2 regions of the Exiguobacterium abrahamii genome follow, and region 1 is predicted to be linked to the other one. Evidence: a T-box and tRNA genes for the amino acid it is inferred to sense, from the RefSeq annotation. Region 1 holds a T-box; the other holds one or more tRNA genes.
What was found. A T-box is a leader RNA that pairs with one kind of tRNA and senses whether it is charged. The one in region 1 lies ahead of ileS (isoleucine--tRNA ligase), so its partner is inferred to be a tRNA-Ile.
Positions count from the first base shown of each region.

Region 2: it encodes a tRNA-Ile, which carries the amino acid that the T-box ahead of ileS (isoleucine--tRNA ligase) is inferred to sense. The anticodon was not compared.

Region 1 covers NZ_JADOYC010000001.1:1,537,168-1,547,385, forward strand. The annotation lists gene ileS (isoleucine--tRNA ligase) at 1-2,096, opposite strand, end outside; T-box leader at 2,153-2,398, opposite strand; gene ITJ88_RS08010 (GNAT family N-acetyltransferase) at 2,483-3,031, shown strand; gene ITJ88_RS08015 (hypothetical protein) at 3,101-3,484, opposite strand; gene ITJ88_RS08020 (helix-turn-helix transcriptional regulator) at 3,477-3,686, opposite strand; gene ITJ88_RS08025 (DUF2188 domain-containing protein) at 3,823-4,047, opposite strand; gene ITJ88_RS08030 (methyl-accepting chemotaxis protein) at 4,506-6,203, shown strand; gene solA (N-methyl-L-tryptophan oxidase) at 6,274-7,407, shown strand; gene ITJ88_RS08040 (hypothetical protein) at 7,475-7,744, opposite strand; gene ITJ88_RS08045 (transcriptional regulator) at 7,893-8,411, shown strand; gene ITJ88_RS08050 (PLDc N-terminal domain-containing protein) at 8,511-8,738, shown strand; gene ITJ88_RS08055 (ABC transporter ATP-binding protein) at 8,735-9,619, shown strand; gene ITJ88_RS08060 (ABC transporter permease) at 9,616-10,218, shown strand, end outside.
Region 2 covers NZ_JADOYC010000002.1:198,433-208,650, reverse strand. The annotation lists gene ITJ88_RS10730 (peptidoglycan D,D-transpeptidase FtsI family protein) at 1-2,045, opposite strand, end outside; gene ITJ88_RS10725 (superoxide dismutase) at 2,181-2,789, opposite strand; gene ITJ88_RS10720 (alpha-amylase) at 2,883-4,343, opposite strand; tRNA gene ITJ88_RS10715 (tRNA-Ile) at 4,460-4,533, opposite strand; tRNA gene ITJ88_RS10710 (tRNA-Met) at 4,545-4,618, opposite strand; gene ITJ88_RS10705 (Na/Pi cotransporter family protein) at 4,747-6,390, opposite strand; gene ITJ88_RS10700 (hypothetical protein) at 6,598-7,083, shown strand; gene ispG (flavodoxin-dependent (E)-4-hydroxy-3-methylbut-2-enyl-diphosphate synthase) at 7,251-8,360, shown strand; gene ITJ88_RS10690 (5' nucleotidase, NT5C type) at 8,460-9,029, shown strand; gene ITJ88_RS10685 (GGDEF domain-containing protein) at 9,127-10,209, shown strand.

The DNA of each region.
Region 1 (10,218 bases):
GCAAGACTCCGCGCTGCTTGAGTCAATTGATAATCGTCCATCGCATTCGTCACGTCTTGCGTCGTCTGATGGACACGCGAGAGCAACCATTCGTCAAGACGCGTCCGTTTTTGCGGACGAGAGCCATCAAATCCGTCCAGCTTGGCATACGTCAGATAGAACTGGACGGCATGATCCAGTGTATCGACTAGTTTTGATTTTGCTTCTTGGACGATCCGCGCAGCAAACCGTTTCGCACTCCACGGACTGCTGTCGACGAGTAGCGCCCAGCGTAGGCTATCAGCACCATATGCTTCGATTAACGCCACCGGGTCGAGGGCATTTCCACGACTCTTCGACATTTTCTGCCCGTTCTCATCGAGGACGTGCCCGAGTGCGAGGACGCGCTTATAGGCAGGCTGTCCCGTAAAGAGTGTCGAGATCGCTTGCAAGCTGTAGAACCAGCCCCGCGTCTGATCGATGCCTTCGATGACGACATCGGCTGGATAGCGGTTAAGCGTCTGCGTCCGTGACGGATAATGCTGTTGCGCGAACGGCATCGCTCCGCTATCAAACCAGACATCGATGACTTCTGGTGTCCGGTGCATCACTCCCTGACACGTCGGACACGAGACCGATAACGCATCGACGTATGGTTTATGCAACTCGACGGATTCCGTCGATGTCGTCCGGTGCAACAAGTCAGCCTTGTTTTTTGGAACGAACGTCGTGTCACACGCTTCACACTCCCAGACGTTCAGTGGTGTACCCCAGTAGCGATTACGACTGATGTTCCAGTCGACGAGTTGCTCGAGGAACTTTCCGAACCGCCCTTCCTTGACGTGATCGGGGTACCACGTCACAGAAGCATTGTTCGCAAGGAGTTGTTCCTTGACGGCCGTCGTCTCGATGAACCAGTTGTCTTGTGCGTAATAGAGCAGTGGTGAGTCACATCGCCAACAATGCGGATAGCTGTGCGTATAGCGTTTTTTCGCAAACAAGCGTCCCCGTTCAGCGAGCAGCTGGATGATCGCGACGTCTGACTCCTTGACGAATCGACCAACGAGTGGTGGAACGGCATCCGTGTAACACCCAGCAGCATCGACGACGTTAACGAACGACAGACCGTTTTCCCGGACGACCCGGTAATCTTCTTCCCCGTATGCTGGAGCAAGATGGACAAGTCCGGTTCCGCTCGTTGCTTGGACGAAGGACGCCCCGACGACCGTATGACCATTCTCTGGCGTCACGAAATCAAACGGTGGTTCATAACGCAAACCGACGAGTTCCGCACCGAGCTGTTCGGATACGACCTCGACGGATTCTGAGAACAGTTCAGCGACTAACGCTTTAGCGACAATGAATCGCTCTCCTTCGAACGCTACCGTGACATACGTCAATTCCGGATGAACCGCCACCGCGACGTTTGCCGGTAACGTCCACGGTGTCGTCGTCCACGCTAGTAGAAATGTCTGTTCCATGCCGACGATCGGGAGTTTGACCGTCGCCGATAAGTCCGTCACGTCCTGATAGCCTTGCGCGACTTCATGGGAACTGAGTGACGTCTGACAGCTCGGACAATACGGTGATACACGATGTCCTTTCGTCAACCAGCCTTTGTCATGGATCGTCCCAAGGATATGCCAGACGCTCTCGATATACTCGTCATCCATCGTCACGTAAGGATCATCCATGTCGACCCAGTAGCCGAGTTTTTCCGTGAAGGCACGCCACTGTGTTTCATAAGAGAAGACGCTTTCCTTACAGCGTGCGATGAATGCTTCGACACCATAGTCTTCGATCGCTTGTTTGCCGGAGATGCCGAGTTGTTTCTCGACCCCGAGTTCGACCGGTAGTCCATGTGTATCCCAGCCGGCTTTTCGTTCGACCCGGAATCCTTGCATCGTCTTATAGCGGGCGACGGTATCCTTGACGGTTCGTCCAAGTGCATGACCGACGTGGGGTAAGCCGTTCGCGGTCGGCGGTCCTTCGTAGAATACGAATTCCGCTTCCGTGCGTTGCTCAATCGATCGTGCGAAGACTTGGTCTTGTTTCCACCTGTTTCGGACACGCGCTTCGCGTTGTTGTACGGTTTCTGCTTGGTTTAGTGATGTCATCTCTTGTTCGCTCCTTTGTCGGTAACTAAGGGAATACAAAAAAGTCCGCCCCCTTTGACAGGGACGGACTTCACCGCGATACCACCCATATTCCGTCGAGAATACTTATTCTCGACAGCACTTAGTTGCACACTATCATGCGCATTCCATGTAACGGTGGACACCCGGTCACGCTTACTGAATGGTTCAGCGTGACTTCTCAGAGAGGATCTTCATGATTGATCTGGCTCCCGGTTCTCAGCAATCCCGGTTTTCTGTAAGGCAGAGGGACAATCATTACTCTTTCTCGTCAACGAAATGATATGCTCTTGTTGTGGAGAATCTTACCATATGCCTTAAACACTGCACAACAACTTTTTACATTTTCTTGCAAAGGAGTTTTTTGAATGTTACATACTTTCCCAACGCTTAAAACGAACCGCCTTGTCTTACGCGAAGTGTTACCCGAAGATGCTACGAGTGTCCTCGCTTATTTATCAGACGAACACGTCGTCAAACAGATGGGACTCGCTCCGTTCCAATCAGAAGCAGACGCGCTTGAAGAGATTGACTGGTACGCCTCGATTCGTCGCGAAGGCACGGGCATCCGGTTCGGGATCACGTTACAGGAAGACGATGTCATCATCGGCAGTTGCGGATTCTTGAATCAGTCGGCACGCCATCAGCGGGCAGAACTCGGGTTTGAGTTGAGTCCAGCTCATCAGGGACAGGGCATCGCGAAAGAAGCCGCGCTTGCGGTCATCGCATATGGGTTTGAGGAGCTCTCTTTAAATCGTATCGAAGCACTTGTCTTACCAGCAAACACCGCTTCGCAACGATTGCTCGAACGGCTTGGTTTTCAGCGTGAAGGGTTGCTTCGTCAATATGAAAACTCGCGTAGTCAGTTCGATGATTTGTATATGTACTCGATTTTGCGGAGTGATTGGTCGTCTTAAAAAGATAATCTGTGAAATATCAAAAGTCGTTTAGATGGGTAAATCCGTCTAAACGACTTTTATACCGTTTTATCGATAAGATCTTGCTTTTAAAAATTCTATGATCGGCAACAGTGTCAGTCCGATCGCGAACAAGACGATCAATAACAGATTCGTTGATCCATGTAAAAAGTAATCGAGACAGATGAATCCAAAGATCAGGACAATCAGAATTTTGTAGCTAACGAGACCGCTTTCCGTCGTAATCTTTTTGCCGAGTTCATCTTCTGGCACAGGACGCTCGTCTTCTCCTGATCGTGCCCACGTAAAATACGAGAAGAACATGATCAACAAAATCGCCAATTGAACGATGGAGAAGAACGTTACGTTGTTTTCGATGATCATACTAATGATGGTAAGACTCGCCACTATCACGAGCGTTACTAAAAATAAACCCGTTTTTTTCTTAGACATCCCATTCCTCCTGTTCTGAAATGAACAGATGATCGACTTGTGTCTGCAAGACTTTGGCGATATGAAACGCTAATTGTAAAGTCGGATCATACTTGTTGTTTTCAATCGCATTGATCGTCTGCCGACTGACCTGACAACGGTCAGCCAGTTCTTGTTGCGATAATTTTGCCTCTAGACGTCGCTCTTTGATGTGGTTTCTCATGTTCATTCCTCCACGACGTGTCAAATTCTTTTTACATCTTTACTGTAATGAACTTCCATCCTCATGTCAAAACCATTTGACATGAGGATCATTAAAAAACACGTTCTGATGATCAGAACGTGTCGTATATGATAGCTCAACCTCGTGGTGGAAATGGATCATGTCCGTAAGAATCTTTTTCGCGAATCTGCCCTTCTTTGTTATGAATCACGAGTTCTGTCTTCTGTTTTTTCGCAATGCGACGCCCTTCAGCGATCGCTTCTTTCTGTGTAGCAAATCGTTTGGTTGCTCGAGTCGCACCAGCAGCTTTCACTTGATAGCCACCTTTAGGATGTGGCGTGACATGTTGCTCTCGTTTCATCCAACTCCTCCTCTCATACGTGTCAGCTAGATACGTTCACGTCACATTGATGACTATCTTGATGTCCCTGTTTCAACAGTATCTTCGATTGGCAACGTAGACATGTCATCAATCGGAAGGTTGCTTTTTTCGTGCTGACCGCGTGTCTTCGTAATTCATTCTCATATACATGTCTTGCCTTGATTCGATGGTCGACTTCACTTTCCATCCCAATCCCTCTTCCCTCAACTTATATTTTTTTCTAACTATTATGTGCCCTGAATCATTCTTGATAAATCCTTTTTTAAGAAAATCAATCTTTCTGCGGGCAGCTTCATAAAATATCGTCAAAAGGTCCTGTTTAATATGTATTTTACCGACCGATAAATGAATTACAGATAGAAAATATGAGTTGAGAGGACTAGTTGAACGTGAAGAACACAACCAAGAACCATTCCATCCGAACGCGCCTTTTAGTAATGATTAGTTTGATTTTGATTGCCTTTTTTGTTTTTAGTAGTCTAGCTTTATACTTCAATACGAAACAAACGGCAGTCTCAACATTGAAAGCGACCGCTGAAAAGGACGCACTGCGCATCAGTAAAACGTTCGATACGGCAGCTTACAGCGAATTTCTACAATCGCCTGTCGCGTCCGAACAATACGAAACGTTACGAACAGAACTCGATACGTTACGTAAGCAAAATGGACTCTTATATACATACACAGCACGGATCGACCAAAATAAGGTTCGATTATTAATCGATGGTTTACCAAAAGATAAGGCTGCAAAAATCAATGCCCCGGCAAGTGGCGCAACTGTTGCCGATATGCAGGACGTCCTAAAGGGCAAAACACATACGACCGACGTGATTGACGATCCAATTTACGGCCAGTACATCAGTGTCTACGTTCCGCTGAAGGATTCGACCGGGAAAATCATCGGTATCCTTGGAACCGACATCGCGGCGAAGGAAGTCGATGCCCTGACGACCGATCTATTGCAACAAAACGCTCCGATTTTCATCGGGTTGATGCTCCTACTGTTGACGATAACCCTTATCTTGCTTTACATCGTACTCGGTCGAAAGTTACGTCCGCTCGAGACGTTACAGAAAGTCGCTGCCTTGATTGCCGACGGACGACTGGATCAGGCAAAACAAACGTTGACCGATTTGACGATTGCTTCGAAAGACGAAATCTATGCGCTTGCGATCTCGATTCGTGATATGAACGAGATGCTGCGGACGATGATTGTCGACATCAAACAGACGGCTACTCTCGTCTCAACGACGAGTCAATCAATTGACCAAAGTACGTCGGAAGTACTCGACGGTTCCGAACAAATCGCTCATACGATGTCGGAAATCGCGACTGGGACGGAAAGTCAGACCCAAGTCACGCTCTCATTGAATGATGAGATGAATCGGTTCGCAACATTGATCGAGACGACGAATCAGTCTGGTGTCGAAATTCAAGGAACAACGGAGCAGATGGCAACACTGACACGAGTCGGACGGGAGCAAATGTCCGCTTCCGTCGAACAGATGCGTCACATTCATCAGCACGTCACGCAATCTGCTGAACAGATTGATCTACTGAAACAGCAATCATCAGATATCCAAACGCTCGTCGGCATCATCCGCGGTATTTCTGAGCAAACGAATCTACTCGCCCTGAATGCCGCAATCGAAGCGGCACGGGCTGGTGAACAAGGAAAAGGATTCGCTGTCGTTGCGACTGAGGTCAAGAATCTTTCTAGCCATGTCGCTAGCAGTGTCAGCGAAATCGCAACGATTGTCACGTCGATCGAAGCCAGTGCGCAGCAGATGCAACATAGTTTCAAGACGACGGTCGAAGCAACAGCAGCCGGTGAACAGATCGTCCTCGATACGGATACGACGTTCGAACGGTTGACGGATCAAGTCACGCATGTCTCATCAGCAACACAGCAGATGACGCAACAGATGGAAGACGTCTTGCAGGCAGAACGATTCATTCGCAATGCCTTGACGGAAATTGCCGCTGTCGCGGAAGAACATACGGCGAGTAACGAGGAAGTTGCCGCTGCGTCTGAACAAATGATCGCGACGATCACGACGCTGCATACGCTCGTCGGTGATTTAAACGCACGAACAGAACATTTAGAACAGGAAGCCCGTCGCTTCGAGATTTAATCTTTCATTTGTTCTTTTCTGGTTCTCACTCTATACTGGTGTGAACTTACATATGAAGGAGTCGAACCAGATGGCCCATTATGATGTCATCATCGTCGGTGCCGGATCCATGGGGATGGCAGCCGGCTACTATCTCTCACGAACCGATCAAAACATCTTACTATTAGACGCTCACAATCCACCGCATGATCAAGCGAGCCACCACGGCGAGACCCGAATCATTCGCCATGCCTACGGGGAAGGTGAAGCTTATGTGCCGCTCGCCTTAGCCGCGCAACGCTTATGGTACGAGTTGGAACAGATCAGCGGTCGGAGTCTGTTTCTGAACACCGGAGTCTTAAACGCTGGTCACCGCTCGTCCCGTTCGATGCAGACGATCATCAGGAGTGCAGCGCAGTATGATTTACCGCTTGAGGTCCTGACAGCTGACGAAATCAGAACCCGCTGGTCCGGTTTAACGATGCCCGACGAGTATATCGGTTGTTTTGAACCGACGTCCGGTGTGTTGAAGTGCGAGGATTGTATTGAAGCATACCGCGATCTTGCTGTCGCGAACGGTGTCGACATCCGGACGAATGCGAAAGTGACGACGCTTACCTCCCACGCCACTGGAGTTGACGTAACGGTCGGATCAGACACCTATTCGGCTGACGCATTAATCGTCGCAGCCGGTGCCTGGTCTGGTCCGTTGCTCGAACAGACTGGACTCGCCTTACCGCTGCGACCGGTCCGCAAGACGTTCGCCTGGTTCGAAGCAACGGAAGAGATATTCAACGACGCGGTGTTCCCTGCCTTCGCCTTTGATACACCCGCCGGTTATTATTACGGTTTTCCAAGCATTGCTCAAGCCGGCCTGAAAATCGGACGCCACGACGGTGGCATTCCCGTTGATCCGAATCAACCACGCCGTCCATTCGGTCAAGAGACGGGTGATCTGGCTGATTTACGACAGTTCACGAATACGTTCATTCCCTCGATCGATACTTTAGCTCACGGCAAAGCGTGTCTCTATACGATGACGCCAGATGAGGATTTCATTATCGATTTGCATCCGGACTATCCGCACATCGCAATCGCCGCTGGCTTTTCGGGTCACGGATTCAAGTTCAGTAGCTTAGTCGGAAAAGTACTCAGTGAATTGATCATGCAACGATCGACGACTGAACCGATCGGACCGTTCGCGATTAAACGTTTTACGAAATAAGGCTTATGAAACAATAAAGACCGGCAACGAAAAATCGTTGTCGGTCTTCTGTATCAACGGTATGATGTCACACCGATTCATTCGATTCCTGCTGATTTTTTGCAAATAGCTTTTCACGCTGTTTTTTCTCATCTTCAGTCCACCAGCCATGGATCAATAAGACGAGTCCAAGAATCAACGCACTCATCGGGAAATATGTTAAGTAATACTCACCAAGGTTTTCTCCTAGAAATTCTGGAGATAATTCAATATACGCTCGGAACATCTGAACGATGAAGAATAAGAAAAAACTTGTAATCAGGGCATATGTACCGTAGCGATAACTTGTATTTTTCATATGAAGGCTCCTTTCTAAACATACTCTAATATAAATCATTCAAGGAACATATCAAATTTCCTCTTTTTACATTATCATTTTTAAGAATGTTTCCAAAAGCATGATAAGATAGTTTTAGAATCGATTGAACGAAGGAGTGGAATACGTCGTGAACTTTAACTTATTCAAAAATCATGTCCGGTTTAAGATTGCACTCGAATTGATTGATCGCGAAGACGGCTTATCAATCATGCAACTGAATCAACGTTTAACGGATGTACCGCAGTCTACTTTGTACCGGCAAGTCAATGCGATGATGGACGATCAGTTGTTGAAGGTCGTCGCCGTCCAGCGTGTTGGAAAAGTCGAAGAGAAGATCTATGCCTTGAACACAAGCGGTTACCAGATCAGCGAAGCGGACTGGAACAGTGCGACGTACGATGAAAAAGTGAATTTCGTCTCGTTCTACTTCATGTATGTCTTGCAGCAGTACCAGACGTACTTCGAACAGACCGTTCTAACGCAAGGTCAGGACCACTCGACGTTCTCGATCGCGAAATTGCAACTGACGGATGAAACCTTCAATGATTTTCAACAGGACATGCGGACACTGCTCGAAAAATATCATCACCTGGAGACAGAAGACCAGGCAACTGAACGGACCGTCTCACTCGTCATCTTGCCGTAGACACTCTCCGAATTCAGGAGGGTGTTTTTTTATCAGTAGATCTTTTATTGACTTTTCTATTTTCATTATTGATAATGGTAATAGAAAAGGAGGGTTTTTATGAACACAGATTTCTCTGCCTTATCACACATCGACTGGGAACGATTCCTGCCCCTATTATTGATTTACATCTCCATCAACCTGATTCTACTTAGCTGCGCCTGTATCGATTGGTTCAGACGGAAGGACCGGATCGCGACACCGACTACTTGGTTATTGATCATTCTCCTCGTCCAGCCGATTGGCTCGATTCTCTACTTCGTCCTCGGAAGGAGGATGACAGCATGATTCAGATTTCTCATCTCCAGCTTTCACTTCAACGACGTCTTATCCTAGACGATATTTCCTTTACGATTCACGAACATGAATGTCTTGGACTGATTGGTCCGAATGGTGCCGGAAAAACGACACTCCTGAAATGTCTGAGCGGCATGATCGAGAGTGACCGTGGTTCGATCACGATGTCTTCGCGCTCCATCCGTCAAGAGCAGCAATCGATCGGCTACTTATCACAACAAACAGATTTCAAGTCTTGGATGACGTGCGAACAATCACTACGTTTTTTCGGACGCTTGTCGGGGCTTGATCGCGCAACGTTAAATAAGCGGATTCCAGCCGTTCTACATGAAGTTGGACTCCACGACCAACAAACAGAAGTCGTCGAACGCCTGTCCGGCGGCATGCGCCAACGTCTCGGAATCGCCCAAGCCATCTTACATGAACCGACATTTTTGATTCTTGACGAACCAGCTTCCGCCCTAGATCCGAGTGGTCGACATGATATCAATCAATTGATCCTCCGCTTAAAGAAACGGATGACGATCATCGTCTCAACGCACCTGTTAGAAGACGCAAAGACGTGTTGCGATCGCTTCCTCGTCATTAAGCACGGAAAATTGCTGGGGCCGCTCGATAATCAACGCAACGTGGATCAATATCGGATTCAAGTCGAGACGCTTACAGCTGCCCCTTCGTTTTCTGCGACACGATTTCCACGAGTCGAGATTGATCGAATCAACCCGTGCTGCTATCAGTTCTCCGCACAGCAGCCGCTTGATCTCTCACAGTTAGCGATCACTCTGATTCAACAGGGATGGTCGATTGCTTCGATTGCCTATCAACCGATCGGACTTGAGGAACGGTTCCTCGACATGGTGGCAGACGTATGAGGACCTTCTATACACTGACATGGACCGAGTGGTTGGAAGCATGGAAAGAATGGAAGATCGTTTGGTTACCGCTGTTCTTCATTGCCCTCGGTGTGACCCAACCATTGCTGTTGATGTATATGGATGTCTTGCTCGCACACGTCGGAAATGCAGAAGGAATCATCGTTGATCCGGATCGTCCTGCTCCGCAACCGCTTGACGTCTTCAGCGCAACAATCCATGGGCAATTCAATCAGCTTGGCTTGATCGTCCTGATCATGAGCTTCATGGGACTGCTCGCTTCAGACCGACAAACCGGTATGCAGGATTTCATTCTGACGCGCCCTGTCTCTCGGACTGTCTATCTCCTGTCGAAATGGTTCAGTCACGGGATGATTAGTTTATTCGGGATGCTGATTGGGGCCCTCACGTCCTACTGTTTGACCGTCTATTGGTTCGGATTTCTCTCACCGATGCTTGCACTACGTATCATCCTCGATTTTAGTCTTTGGACGTTATTCGTCGTCAGTCTGACACTACTGATCAGCACCTTCTTGCGACGTGCTGTTCCGATTGGTATCCTGTCGCTCGTCGTTTCCTTACTACTTGTTGCACTACCT
Region 2 (10,218 bases), on a different contig from region 1:
TCTTTGACATTAAAGTACGCTTTGACAAGATCGTGACCGATTTTCGAGTTGACGGTTTCTTGTTCCATATAAGGAAGGAACACGGCCCATGCCATCTCTGGATTATCGTACGGCGCCCAGCCAACAAGGTTCGAGTTCAATGAACGAACCGGTTGACCACTTCCGTCACGTAAGGCGATCCCATCATCACCATAGACACTGACCTGCGCTGTACCTGTTTTCGCAGCTGCATCAATACCGGTTTGTGCGATGATTTTTGCTGTACCACGTTCTCCCTTGACGACACGATGCAATCCTTCTCGGACATGATCAATGTTATCTTGACTGACTTCAATCCGATTCAGGTAATTCGTCTTAAAGCTATAATCAACTTGTTTCGTTCCTTTTTCAATCGAATTCGACGCGAGAACTTCTTTTAAGAAGTGCGGCTGAACACGATAGCCACCGTTGGCAAGTGTTGAAATATACTGTGCGACTTGTAGCGGCGTAAAGGCATCATACTGTCCGATGACTCGGTCCATGAGTAGCGTGACACGGTCAGGTGTCCCTTGAACACCTTTTGCTTCGTATGGCAAATCAACACCTGTCGTCACCCCAAGACCGAATTGGCTATAGTAATTCTGCATGATGGCAGCTGCTCCATCTACACTCGCTCCGGCAATACCGTTACTTGGGTACTTCGCCATCCGCATCGCAATGTTGAACATATAAACGTTTGATGAACGCTCAAGTGCCGTCAAGTCCGTGATTGCTCCCATATTGACGTACGATGCTTTTTTCGTACCCCCGATTGTGATCGGCGCATCATTGATGACTTCGTTTTGACGGATGACGCCCTCCTCGAGTCCCATCGCAACCGTTGCACCTTTGATCGTCGAACCGATTTGAAGGGACGTCAACACGTTATTGATTGCGACATCCGAAAACTTACCGGTTGCTGGATCCAGCTTTTGACCAGACATCGCAAGAATCTCACCAGTCTGTGGGTTCATGACGACGGCGTAACCTTCTTTTAGATAACGACTACCCATGCCACGTCCCATTTTAATGGCTTGTTGCATGATTTGGTCGACTTGTTTGTTGTATTCCGCATCCACGGTCAGAACGAGATCTTTACCGGACTCGCCTTCTTCGCGTTTTGGATCACCGACCGGCTCTCCATTGAACGTCTCATACACATCGTACGCGGGTTTCCCGCGCAGAAGATCCTCATACTGTTGTTCAAGGAATGATGTTCCGACACGGTCATTCAAGCTGTAACCTTTTGCTTTGAACTCCGCTTGTTGTTCTGCTGGAATCTTCGAATACTTCCCGAAGATGTTTCGAAGTGTTCCTTCATATGGATAAGAACGCTCATAGAACGGTTCCACCGATACACCTTTTAAATCTTCTAGATTTTCATCGATGATCGCCATCTCTTTTGCGGAAGCACCGAGTTTGACAAGTTGTGGATCAAGCGCATATCCGACTTCCATGTTGTGTTTGATCGCAATGACTTCCATCGTTTGATCGTCATAATCGATATCGTCTTTCGTAATCGCATCTAATCGGATTTGATCCTGTTCTGCGATTGATAGTTTACTTTGTGCTTCTGCTGAAGGATATTTCTGTTTGACGGCTTCTTGATAACGACGATCAGACTCTTTCGTGTTCGTCGCGATCCAGAAATCCTTAATATCACGTTCTGTGACTTTCCAATCTTTTTTAGGCAAATCAATGATTGCCGCAAGGCGCTGTGCAATCTCAATGCGTTCATCGACTTTCGTCGTTTGTGCTCGACGGTAGACGATGGAGTATTTAGAAATCGTATCAACCAAAAGACGACCATCCCGGTCATAAATCTTTCCGCGTGGCACTTCATATTTTGATGCGATCATTTCTGTTTTTTGAACTTCCCGCGAAATTTTCTCACCATTGACGATTTGCACGACTCCTAAACGGAAAATCAAAATCGCAAACAATAAAAAAACGACGAAGAACATTAAATTCAGACGAAGCGGCAGATGATTACGCCGTCTTCCTCGTACGGTGATTCGTTTAGCCATGGCGTACTCCCCTATCGTTCAAAAGTCATCTTGTTTCATTATATAGAAGGAAACTTTCCATAACAACCTATCCCATCATTTTCCGCATTAAAAAAAGCGTATCGTTCACAATTGAACGATACGCTCGTTTTCACATTACTTCGCGTCAGCGTAAAGCTTCGCTACGTGATCCCAATCAACGACATTGAAGAACGCATTGATGTAATCAGGACGACGGTTTTGATAGTTGAGATAGTATGCATGTTCCCAAACATCAAGACCGAGGATTGGTGTTTTGCCTTCCATGACTGGTGTATCTTGGTTTGGTGTCGAAACGACCACCAATTTTCCACCGTCAACGATTAACCAAGCCCAACCTGAACCAAAACGAGTTGTTGCTGCTTTTGCGAATGCATCTTTGAATGCATCGAATGATCCGAATGCTTCGTCGATTGCTGTCGCGAGTTCGCCTGTTGGAGCAGCACCGTCGTTCTTCTTCAACAGTTTCCAGAAGAATGAGTGGTTCCAGTGACCGCCACCGTTGTTACGGACTGCAGTTTGAATGTTTGCTGGGAGAGCATCCAAGTTTTGAAGAAGTTCTTCAAGTGACTTTCCTTCATGTTCTGTACCCTCAAGCGCCGCATTCACGTTCGTGACATACGTGTTGTGGTGTTTCGTGTGGTGAATCTCCATCGTACGAGCATCGATATGTGGCTCAAGCGCATCATAAGCGTAGCCGAGTTCTGGTAATTCAAATTTTGACATGTTCATGTCCCCCTTTGTGCTATTTTCGAAAACTTCAATACCCTTTAAGACTAGCAAAAGAACCTGTGTTGACGCAAGTCAAGACCCTCGGATTTACTCGACTTCTCGTGGAGCAAAAACTGAGACACCACCACCTGGAACCGGGAAGACACCAAATCCTTCATCGTCGATCACGACAGGGTGATCTTGATGGTTCGTATAGTCGAACCATTCTTGACCTGCACGTTCTTCACCGACGAACATCCGTTTTTCACACATATCGGCATTCGACAATAAGACCGCACAGCCAGAGTTCTCGATTTCCTCAACTCCACGACGAACCCAACCGACACAATGTGGATCATCGAGATAGTCTTCTTGCTCACCATATGCTTTGTGATAACGTGCATAGAGTAATGCATCGATCATTTCTTTTTTCCCTTCTACCGGATGTGGTCCTTGCACTCCATAATAGTCACCGTAGAAGACACATGGGTAACCGTCTTTACGAAGTAAAATCGCCGCGTAAGCATGTTGTTTGAACCAGTCATCCACCCACGACTCAAGTGATTCTCCCGGTTGGGAATCGTGATTGTCGACGAACGTGACGGCATTCGTCGGGTGTGATTCGACAAGGGTATCTGCAAACAACGTCGTCATATCAAAGTCCTGTCCCTGCTTCGAAGCTTCATGGAACTTATAATGAAGCGGAACATCGAACAAATCGATCGTATAGTCGACGCTATCGAGGAAATGACGACAATCATCGAGATCTGATTTCCAGAACTCGCCGACCATATAGAAGTCACCTTCACTTTTTTCAATCATCGATTTTGCGAATTCATGAACGAATTCATAATTGATATGTTTGATGGCGTCGAGTCGGAAACCTTGGCAATCAATTGTTTCTTGGAACCAATGTCCCCAGCGGATCATTTCTTCGCGGACTTCCGGATGATTATAATCGATGTTCGCGAACATCAAATAGTCATAGTTGCCGAATTCATCATCGACTTGATCATTCCAATCTTTATTTTTACCGGAAATTTTAAAGACACCCGTCTTTTCTTCACGGGCATCAAAATCCGTTCCATTGAAAAATTCATGTGTCCAGATAAAATCTGAATATTTTCCGTTACGTCCTGGGAATGTAAACTTCGTCCAGGCTTCGATTTCAAACTCTTCTGAAATTTCTTTCGAACGATCTTCCGGATGGACTTCGACGACATTGATCGTTTCAAGTTCATCAGCTGCTGCTTTATGGTTCATGACGACATCAGCGTAAACAGCGATATCGTTCTCACGAGCAACCTGGATTGCTTCGACGAGTTCATCTTTCGTACCGTATTTCGTACGGACTGTTCCTTTTTGATCAAATTCGCCTAAATCATAGACGTCATAGATGCCATATCCTGTATCCTCATCTGATTGACCTTTTGACGCCGGTGGAATCCACACGGACGTGATGCCGGCAGCACGTAATTCAGGCGCCCGCTCTTTCAAGCGTTGCCAGTGCTTCCCATCATTCTCTACATGCCACTCAAAAAACTGCATCATCGTATGGTTACGTTCCATCTCTCTTCGCTCTCCCTTAGTTACTATAGTATGAATATTATTACAATATCTTTACTATTCCCCGGGGGAACAAAAATAAACGCTTCCCGTTTTTCAACGAGAAGCGTTCTACTGAATGGACCCTGCAGGGCTCGAACCTGCGACCGGACGGTTATGAGCCGTCAGCTCTAACCAGCTGAGCTAAGGGTCCTTAAGTAATAGTAGCGGCGGAGGGAGTCGAACCCACGACCTCACGGGTATGAACCGTACGCTCTAGCCAGCTGAGCTACACCGCCATGATGTATGTTTCTTACTCTTACTAGATTACGAGATGTGGCGAAACTTGTCAATATGCTATTTCAAAAAAATAAACAGCTGATTTCATATTTTTGAAATCAGCTGTTATAAGAAAATCGTATTTCACTTAGTTCGTTAAAGCCGTCCGCTGTTCAAGGACGAGATCCGTGATGTTGACAGCGTGATCGCCAATTCGTTCGAGGTTCGACAAGAGATCGACGAAGATCATCCCTGCTTGTCCCGTACATTCACCAGCGTTAACACGAAGGACATGATGCTTCCGGAATGAACGTTCGAGTGCATCGAGTTTGCCTTCGAGTTCCAGAACCTTACGAGCTCGTGTGACATCATCCTCTTCGACAGCGCGAACAGCACAATCGACGATTTCTTGCGTTAATGCGTACATGTCATCAAGCTCTTGCTTCGCAGCTGATGTGAACTGAATTCGGTTGACGATTTGGAAATCGACCAATTCAACGATGTTTTCGACGTGGTCACCGATTCGTTCAAAATCATTGACGGCATGCATCAATAACGAATGATCATTTGATTCTCGTTCTGATAAATCATGTGCCGCTACTTTGACAAGGTAATTCGTGACTTCTGTGTTCAAGTGGTTGATTGCATATTCAATCTGCTCTGATTCTGAAACATCTTTCTTATCATGCGATTGCGTGTAACGGTGCGCTTTTGCAAGTGCGTCTTTCGAGAATTCTCCCATTCGCAATACTTCGAGTTTTGCATGATTCAATGCAAGTGCCGAAGATTGGTTCAAGATGTTCTGATCGAGATGACGCGGTTTCGAATCAATCGTCGTATCCGTACCCGGTACGATTTTTTGTACAAGCCATGCGATTTGTGCGATGAACCAACATTGAATCAACGTATTGACGACGTTGAATGTTCCGTGTGCAAAGGCAATTTGCATTTTCGGACCTAAATCAAGCGTTCCTGTGATCCACATAATGAAGCTTGAGAAAATTGGTAATGCAATCAGGAACAATACTGTTCCGATGATATTGAAAATGACGTGTGCTGCTGCTGTCCGTTTAGCTGCAATCGACGCACCAAGTGCTGCAAGTACTGCTGTGATCGTCGTTCCGATGTTATCACCAAATAAGACCGGTAGTGCTGCTTTGATATCAATCATGCCGCCTGAGTACAACTCTTGTAAAATACCGATCGTTGCAGACGACGACTGGACAAGCACTGTAAAGATCGTTCCGACGAATACACCAAGCAATGGGTTATCCGACATCGATACCGTCAACTCACGGAACCAGACGCTTGACTCGAGTGGAGCCATTCCGTCGCCCATCAATGTCAAACCATAGAACAATGCACCGAATCCGAAGAAAATCTGTCCGATGTATTGAATCCGTTCTTTTTTAAAGAAGAAAATCAAGAAGGCTCCGAGCGCAATTGCCGGAAGCGCAGCTTCCTTGACGTTAAAGCCAATGATGAAGGCGGTAATCGTTGTTCCGATGTTTGCCCCCATGACGACTCCGATCGCTTGTCGTAAATTCATCAGACCCGCACTAACGAGTCCGACGACGATGACGGTCGTTCCTGACGAAGACTGAATCAGGACGGTTACGACGATACCCGCTAGGATACCTAGTAGTGGATTTGTCGTATATTTATCGAGGATATAACGTAGTCGGTCTCCGGCTGTTTTTTGGAGCCCATCTCCCATATACTTAATACCGAATAGGAAAATTCCGAGTCCACCGATGAAGGTGAAAATCATTTCCTGCAAATCATAGTTCATCTTGCCAGCTCCTTTATTTCATGTGGATTGATGTGTTTGTAAAGTTTATTTTCTCAACTCCCCCATTATGTAAAGGTCTGTTGAACTTGTAAATAGTTTTTGAGACATCCGTTTGTTAAGGTTTTATTAATCTGTACCATAACACAAAAACCCTTTATCACCAATCAAAATTAAACAATTAAAATCTGTTATAAAACAATGGAAAGAGTGGTTCACTTGTCATTTTTACGTCAACTAATTAATTACTTACAAACTTCCTTAATTCCAAATCGTCCGTTTTTGCGCCTTCGTTTGGCAGATGTTTCCCTTTATTTTTGTGGATTAGCTTGGATTTCATTTTGGACGACGGTTATTGATTCCTTCTTTTTACAAAAAAACATCCCGATCGTCGTCTGGTTCATCCTTCATTTCATCTTTATCGCAATCGCTGTATTACTTTACGTATTGTTTATGGCGTATCTAACGAAGGGGTTTGTCCGATTGTTACTTCCCCGTCCGTGGGCGTATCGCCAAACGTTCCCTTACACGGTCGCAACAAATCTCTGGTCTTTCCCAATCGGTATGCTTCTATACCAACTTGAGTATCCTCGCTTCGGAATCGGGCTACTCGTAATCGGACACTTCGTCTACACATTAGTACCATTATGGATTGCCCGTTCCTCGAAGCCGCGTTCTTCACGTAAACCTCAATGAGTATAAAAATCAGGCGTCCGACGGATTGACGGACGCTCTTCTTTCATTAAACAATTGTAAATGTTCAATTTTCGTTCTTGTTTCTCGATTTTTAGGGAATAGTTCGATATGATAGAAAAGGTAAACATAAACAATATGGCGGTATGCCACAAAAGGAGATTTTCGATATGCCGAAAATGGTCCATCGCTCTAAGACTCGTCCCGTTCGTGTAGGGGACCTTGTCATTGGTGGAAATAATGAAGTCATCATCCAAAGTATGACGACAACTAAAACACACGACGTCGAAGCGACAGTCGCTGAAATCCTACGCCTTGAAGAAGCTGGTTGCCAAATCGTACGCGTCGCTTGTCCAGAAGAACGTGATGCGCTCGCACTTGCAGAAATCAAAAGCCGAATTAACATTCCGCTTGTCGTAGACATCCACTTCAACTATAAACTTGCGCTTATGGCAATCGAAGCTGGCGTCGATAAAATCCGGATCAACCCGGGTAACATCGGTCGCCGCGAAAAGGTCGAAGCCGTCGTTACAGCAGCAAAAGCGAAAAACATCCCCATCCGGATCGGGGTAAACGCCGGTTCACTTGAAAAGCATATTCTTGAAAAATATGGCTACCCAACTGCTCGTGGTATGGTCGAGAGTGCTTTGCACCACATTAAGATTCTCGAAGATCTCGACTTCCATGATATCATCGTCTCGCTTAAGGCATCAGACGTACAGTTGGCGCTTGAAGCGTATCAGCTCGCTTCTGAATCATTCGACTATCCACTTCACGTCGGGATTACGGAATCTGGTCCACTTCGCTCTGGTTCATTAAAATCAGCAGCGGGACTTGGCGCGATCTTGTCACGCGGAATCGGAAATACAGTTCGTGTATCTCTTTCAGCGGACCCTGTCGAAGAAGTAAAAGTCGCAAAAGAAGTCTTGAAATCATTTGGTCTCGCAGCGAACGCAGCGACATTGATCTCATGTCCAACATGTGGTCGGATCGAAATCGATTTAATGTCAATCGCTGCAGAAATCGAAGACTATATCGAAAACATCCAAGCGAACATCAAAGTTGCGGTTCTCGGATGTGCGGTCAACGGTCCTGGTGAAGCACGTGAAGCTGATATCGGTATCGCTGGTGCACGAAACGAAGGATTGTTATTCCGTCACGGAGAAATCATCCGTAAAGTACCGGAAGCAACGATGGTCGAAGAATTGAAGAAAGAGATCGATGCGATCGTTCTCGAAAAACAGGCTGAAAAAGAAGCCGAAAAAGCGAACCATGCATAAGTTGAAGACTCCTCCCTCGCGAGGAGTCTTTTTTCGTATCTCGATTTCGACTATGTTATACTAAGTGAAGAAAAATTTTTAGAACGTGGGTGACTGTAAATGAAAATTGGAATTGACATTGATGGAACGATCACACATCCATCCTCTTGCTTCACTTACATGAATAAATATCTCGGAACGTCGATTGACTTCAATCAGGCGTCCGAGTATGAATTGCATACGTACACCGATATGAATCAAATCGAATTTTGGGACTACATGGTGAACTCCGGTCACGAGACCGGCATTTATCGTGAATCCATCCCTCAAGAACATGTTCGCCACCACTTATGGAATTTGCGGAAGCAATATGACCTCCATTACGTAACAGCACGATCGGAGCTCGTTCGTCCTGTAACAGAAGAGTGGATCAAACAACACGAACTTCCTCTTGATTCCTTGATCATGACGGGATCACACGACAAAGTACAAGTCGTTCGTGATTTATCACTCGATTTATTCATGGAAGATCGATTAGAGAATGCTGTGCAGATCGCAGAAGACACATCGATTCCTGTAATCTTGTTCGACGCACCTTATAACCGTAAAGCCGTACCGAATAATGTCATTCGTGTCGCTTCATGGAATGAGGCCGTTCAAGAGATTCAAAAATTTGCACCGATTCGTTAAAACAGCCGATTAGGCTGTTTTTTCCATTTTTATGTCATTGCACGACTTGATATCGTACAATGACGATAGATTGAAACTTTGATATAGAAAGGGCTTCATGATGCTTGCGACAGTGAATATCTTTTTTATTAATATCTGTATTATTTTTCTCGTTTCTACGTTCACCTTTTACCTACTTCGTGATCGTTTGCCAATTCAACCTGACTCAAAAATATCTACTCGTCTCTATTTCGGACTTTCCAATGGTCTGACTGGCATTCTACTTATGCATAATGCAATCGACTTAAATGGAGCATTGATTGATTTACGGTTATTACCTCTCGCTTTGTCCGCTTTGTTCGGTGGTAATATCAGTATTGCCGTGACAGGATTGATGCTCTTGATCTACCGATTCGTGATTGATAGCGGAGATTCACTAGACGCTCTGTTTAGTTCCGTCATCACACTACTTGGATTTCTAGTACTTTCTTTTATTTGTCGTCGATTCATCAAACGGCAAGGGTACTTCTTTTCTGCCATCGTCACAGTCGGTTCCCTACTCGTACTCTCGCGATTGATTATGAGTAACTCCCCAGCGGATGCCTGGGGAACGATTTATATTCCATATTTCATTTTAACGATTGGTGGAGCTCTTTTGTTTTATCGTTTGTCTTCACTACTTCAGCAACATTTTGTTCTTTATTCTTATCAATCCTACCTTGCTTCGACCGATCAATTGACGCGGCTCGCGAATCGCCATGTCATTTTAGAAAAAGTCACGACGCTCGAAAAGAGTACAGATTCTTGGGGAGTCATCTTGTTTGATTTGGATCACTTTAAGAATGTAAATGATACACATGGTCACGCGATCGGAGACGCTGTCTTGCGCCACTTTTCAATCTTATTGAACGAGTATTGTCCGGCACCCGTTACGGTCGGTCGATATGGTGGTGAAGAATTCATCGTCATCGTTCCAGACATTGAACGGCATCCTCCTGTCGTCCTAGCTGAAACAATCGTAACAGCCGTTCAGCAAACACCGTTCGTCATGCAAGATCATGCCGTATCCATTACGGTATCCGCAGGAATTGCTTATGCTCATCAACAACCAGCTGAAACAGTATTTAAGCAAGCGGATAGCGCTTTGTACGAAGCAAAAGCACAAGGACGAAATCAGTATCGCCTGTATCGATCAGAATGAATACTAAAA